Regions from separate parts of the Bacillus sp. ABA4_010 genome, predicted to be linked through region 1. Evidence: a T-box and tRNA genes for the amino acid it is inferred to sense, from the RefSeq annotation. Region 1 holds a T-box; the other holds one or more tRNA genes.
The links. The T-box of region 1 lies ahead of serS (serine--tRNA ligase). A T-box ahead of a tRNA ligase gene usually reads a tRNA of that ligase, here a tRNA-Ser.

Region 1 (2,442 bases):
ACCTTCGAAGTTTGAGCAAGATGAAATTTCACGATATGTATCATAGCTCGGAATCCATACTTCAATGTCATATTTTTTAGCAGCGGTAAAACCTAAGTCTCCTGTACACATGCTCATTACACGATAAGGAAGGCCCAATAACTGCAATACTTTTTCTGCATGTCCAGTTAGCTTCTCTAATTCATTATAAGACTCTTCAGGCTTAACAAATCGAACGAGTTCCACTTTGTTGAATTGATGCTGACGGATTAGTCCTCTTGTATCACGCCCTGCTGATCCTGCCTCTGAACGGAAGCAAGAACTGTAAGCAGCATACGCGATTGGAAGTTGGTCTCCACTTAAAATTTCATCACGATGCAAATTCGTTACAGGTACCTCTGCTGTTGGAATTAAAAAATAGTCTTCTGATTCAATGCGGAAAGCATCTTCTTCAAACTTTGGCAATTGACCTGTTCCAGTCATGCTTGTGCGATTCACGATATAAGGCGGTAATACTTCTTCATATTCATGCTCTTCTACATGCAAATCTAACATGAAGTTAATAAGCGCTCGCTCTAACCTTGCCCCTAGACCTTTGTAAAATACAAAACGACTCCCTGTTACTTTTCCCGCGCGCTCAAAATCTAAAATATCTAATTCTGTTGCAATATCCCAGTGAGGTTTTGGTTCAAAATCAAATTGACGAACTTCTCCCCACTGACGAACCTCTACATTATCATCTTCACTTTCCCCAACTGGTACACTTTCATGAGGGATATTTGGAATAGATAATAAAAGATTTTCTAGTGCCTCTTCTACCGTTCTTAATTCTTCATCTAATACTTTAATTCGGTCGCCTACTTCTCTCATTTCTGTAATGAGATGATCAGCATCCTGTTTTTCTCGTTTTAATACCGCTACTTGTTGAGACACTTCATTTCGTTTGCTTTTTAATTCTTCTGTTTGAGCAATAAGCTCTCTTCGTTTTAGATCCAGTTCTTCAAATTGATCTAAATCAGCTAAATCTTCTCCTCTAAACTTCATCTTTTCCTTTACTTCAGTAAAATTAGCACGTAAAAATTTTAAATCTAACATGTGCTCATACCTCCTTAAATATATTGTAAGGGCAAATAAAAAAACCCTCATCCCTATAAAATAGGGACGAGAGTTTACCCGCGTTGCCACCCTACTTGAAAGCAATCATAGATTGCTTCCCAGCTTATCATGATAACGGTTGTCCACCGAAATTGCCTACTAAACAATATTAGTTATTCAGCAACTTGCTCGAGGATGGATTCACAAGTCCTCACCGTCGATTCCCACCAACCATCGACTCTCTAAAGGAAAGGTTTCTTGTTACTAGTTCCTCTCATCGCTTTGTATATAGTTCAATCATACATAATTTACTATAAGTTTTTACAAGATGCAAACGTTTTATGCCTGAGTCTCTTTAATCATATGAACAAAATATTGAGCCATTCGATGGTCTTCTGTTAGTTCAGGATGGAAGGAACAACCTAAGAACTGACCTTGTCTTGCTGCGACAATACGGCCATTATGTTCTGATAGAACCTCTACATCTTCACCGACACTTACGATATGAGGCGCACGTATAAACACGCCAATAAAATCCTCTGCGACTCCAGTAATAGAGAGCTTTGCTTCAAAACTTTCTCGTTGACGCCCAAAGGAATTCCGTTCTACCGTAATATCCATCACACCTAAATGGGGTTCTTCATATCCGACAATATGATTAGCTAATAAAATAAGACCTGCACATGTTCCGAACATTGGCTTTCCAGAAGCAGCAAAATCACGCAATGGCTGCATGAAATGGTACTTATCAATAAGGCGGCGCATTGTTGTGCTTTCTCCACCTGGTAGAATTAAGCCGTCAATCTCCTCTAACTGCTCTACCTTTTTAATAATAACAGCCTCTGCCCCTGAAGCTTCTATAGCCTGTACATGTTCACGGACAGCACCTTGTAATCCAAGAACTCCTACCTTCACCATGTGTACAACCCTCTCAATTACCAGCCGCGCTCTTGCATACGGTTTTCTGGAAGTAACGTTGAAATTTCGATTCCTTTCATCGCTGTTCCTAATCCTTTAGAAAGCTGAGCAATTAATTGGTAATCTTCATAATGTGTTGTTGCTTCTACAATTGCACGGGCAAATTTAGCAGGGTTTTCTGATTTAAAGATACCAGAACCTACGAATACTCCGTCAGCTCCTAATTGCATCATTAAAGCAGCATCTGCTGGTGTTGCCACACCGCCTGCTGCAAAGTTTACAACTGGCAAACGACCTTCACGTTTAATTTGCAATAAAATTTCATAAGGAGCCCCTAACAATTTTGCTTCCGTCATGATTTCATCTTCACTCATGTTAATCAACTTGCGTACTTGAGCGTTCACTTTGCGCATGTGTCGAACAGCTTCTACGATATTCCCTGTTCCAGGC
Region 2 (2,442 bases), on a different contig from region 1:
ATCCACCTCAATCCGTAACGTGGAAAAACGGCTTATGTTTGCATAAGCAGTTAAAGAGGGTAGGTTCAATCGTTTCCTGTGAGGAACCTTCCAGCCGATGGGTTCCACTCTCTATCACATTCCGCCTAATTTACTAGTCCCGCACTGTTTTCGTTATCATTATATTTGTTTGATATTATGCGTGGAAACAGAAAAAATGTCAAGAAAGAGTTATTCGAAAATTAAAACTGGATTTTCGGTTATTTTTCGTTAATATAAAGATATAATGTTTTGTAGAAAAGGAGTGAAGAACATGATTCATTTAACATGGAAAGATCGCGACACCGTCAAAACGGTCAAATGCGTACATACGAATGCTGAGAAGTATATGGTGAATAATGCATTAACTGCTGGGAAAACATACGAAGTCAAAAACGAAACAGAAGAGTTTTATTTCGTCGTTGACAATACAGGCCATGTAGGCGGTTATTACAAAGATTATTTTGAAGCATAATGTTTTAAAAGGTGACCCGGTGGAAGAAGCGGGTCATCTTTTTTTGAGATAAGTTCCTTTTGTTAAGTGAAAAAAGCTTCACAAAAACAGCATGATGAAGTATGCTAAAGCAGTTGCTCTTAAGCATACAAGATAGATTGATTATTTTTTTGAATAAGTGTTGACTTCTTTCGAAAGATTAGGTAATATATTTCTTGTCGCCGATGAAGAAAAGGTGATGACGAAAAAAGTATTGACTTAAACTTCGAACAGATGATATAATTTAAAAGTCGCTTTGAAACATGCGCCCGTAGCTCAATTGGATAGAGCGTCTGACTACGGATCAGAAGGTTATGGGTTCGACTCCTGTCGGGCGCGCCATAAACAAAGTGAAATAATAAAAAAACATGGGGCCTTAGCTCAGCTGGGAGAGCGCCTGCCTTGCACGCAGGAGGTCAGCGGTTCGATCCCGCTAGGCTCCACCATAAAATATGCGCCTGTAGCTCAATTGGATAGAGCGTCTGACTACGGATCAGAAGGTTATGGGTTCGACTCCTGTCAGGCGCGCCATATTTATTAATGTAGTGGAGGAATACCCAAGTCCGGCTGAAGGGATCGGTCTTGAAAACCGACAGGGGTGTAACAGTCCGCGGGGGTTCGAATCCCTCTTCCTCCGCCACTATTTTAAATTATACATCTTCATATGGAGGGGTAGCGAAGTGGCTAAACGCGGCGGACTGTAAATCCGCTCCCTCAGGGTTCGGCGGTTCGAATCCGTCCCCCTCCACCATTTTTATTTTTTGTACAACTTCGTAGAACTTGATTTCTGAGAATGAGTATGATATGATATTTTTATAAAGGCGGCATAGCCAAGTGGTAAGGCAAAGGTCTGCAAAACCTTCATTCACCGGTTCAAATCCGGTTGCCGCCTCCAAAGTTTTTGTGATTCGTAAAGACGGGGAGTAGCTCAGCTTGGTAGAGCACTTGGTTTGGGACCAAGGGGTCGCAGGTTCGAATCCTGTCTTCCCGACCAGAAGAGGATTTCTGTATGCGGGTGTAGTTTAATGGTAAAACCTCAGCCTTCCAAGCTGATGTCGTGGGTTCGATTCCCATCACCCGCTCCATTTATTATATGCGATAAGTTAGTGTATGCTGAAATGGATGGAAAAATTTATTTTTTTTTTGCAATATAACTTCGCAGAACTTAATTTCAAAGAAGTTAAGGGGTATGATTAGCTATGTTAGTAATATGCAGTCGTGGCGGAATGGCAGACGCGCTAGGTTGAGGGCCTAGTGGGAGCAATCCCGTGGAGGTTCAAGTCCTCTCGGCTGCACTTAAAGAAAATCGCCCTTGTTATAACTTTATACAAAACCAGAGAGAATCGCGCAGATTTCGATCTGTGAGGAAAGTCCGTGCTCGCACAGACTGAGATGTCTGTAGTGTTCGTGCCTGGCGAAACGATAAGTCAGGGCAGCTTGAGTTGAATCTTGAGCTGACGGCAGGGAAAACACCTAAGTCCGTTGGATATGGTGTGAATACCTTGAAAGTGCCACAGTGACGGAGCTTTAAGGGAAACCTTGAAGGTGGAACGAGGTAAACCCCACGAGCGAGAAACCCAAATAAAATGGTAGGGGAAGTGTCTTGAGGGAATTCAACCGATATAGACACCATCGCTTTGATAGCGGTGAGATAGATGATTCTCCACCTTGTACGAGAAGTCTGCTTCGATTGCAGTACATGGTGAACAGAACGCGGCTTATGAGGTTTTGTATACCTGACGGAACAGTACCCAAGAGGCTGTAAGGGGCTCCCCTGCTAAGGGAGTAGGTCGGGTTACCGGCGCGAGGGTTCGAATCCCTCCTGTTCCGCCATATGAATAAAATGGGTGATTTCGGTTATTATACTAAGCGTGATTTTTATTATTGGGCTATAGCCAAGCGGTAAGGCAACGGACTTTGACTCCGTCATG

Region 2: it has a tRNA-Ser gene. The T-box ahead of serS (serine--tRNA ligase) is inferred to sense a tRNA for this amino acid. The anticodon was not compared.

The regions. Positions count from the first base shown of each region.
Region 1 covers NZ_JBSWUN010000004.1:8,831-11,272, forward strand. The annotation lists gene serS (serine--tRNA ligase) at 1-1,074, opposite strand, end outside; T-box leader at 1,134-1,361, opposite strand; gene pdxT (pyridoxal 5'-phosphate synthase glutaminase subunit PdxT) at 1,414-1,992, opposite strand; gene pdxS (pyridoxal 5'-phosphate synthase lyase subunit PdxS) at 2,010-2,442, opposite strand, start outside.
Region 2 covers NZ_JBSWUN010000003.1:2,135,414-2,137,855, reverse strand. The annotation lists gene ACXAEO_RS11955 (DUF6501 family protein) at 293-493, shown strand; tRNA gene ACXAEO_RS11950 (tRNA-Arg) at 777-853, shown strand; tRNA gene ACXAEO_RS11945 (tRNA-Ala) at 882-957, shown strand; tRNA gene ACXAEO_RS11940 (tRNA-Arg) at 966-1,042, shown strand; tRNA gene ACXAEO_RS11935 (tRNA-Ser) at 1,059-1,151, shown strand; tRNA gene ACXAEO_RS11930 (tRNA-Tyr) at 1,178-1,262, shown strand; tRNA gene ACXAEO_RS11925 (tRNA-Cys) at 1,332-1,406, shown strand; tRNA gene ACXAEO_RS11920 (tRNA-Pro) at 1,429-1,505, shown strand; tRNA gene ACXAEO_RS11915 (tRNA-Gly) at 1,523-1,596, shown strand; tRNA gene ACXAEO_RS11910 (tRNA-Leu) at 1,724-1,806, shown strand; RNA gene rnpB (RNase P RNA component class B) at 1,843-2,237, shown strand; tRNA gene ACXAEO_RS11900 (tRNA-Ser) at 2,253-2,344, shown strand; tRNA gene ACXAEO_RS11895 (tRNA-Gln) at 2,397-2,442, shown strand, end outside.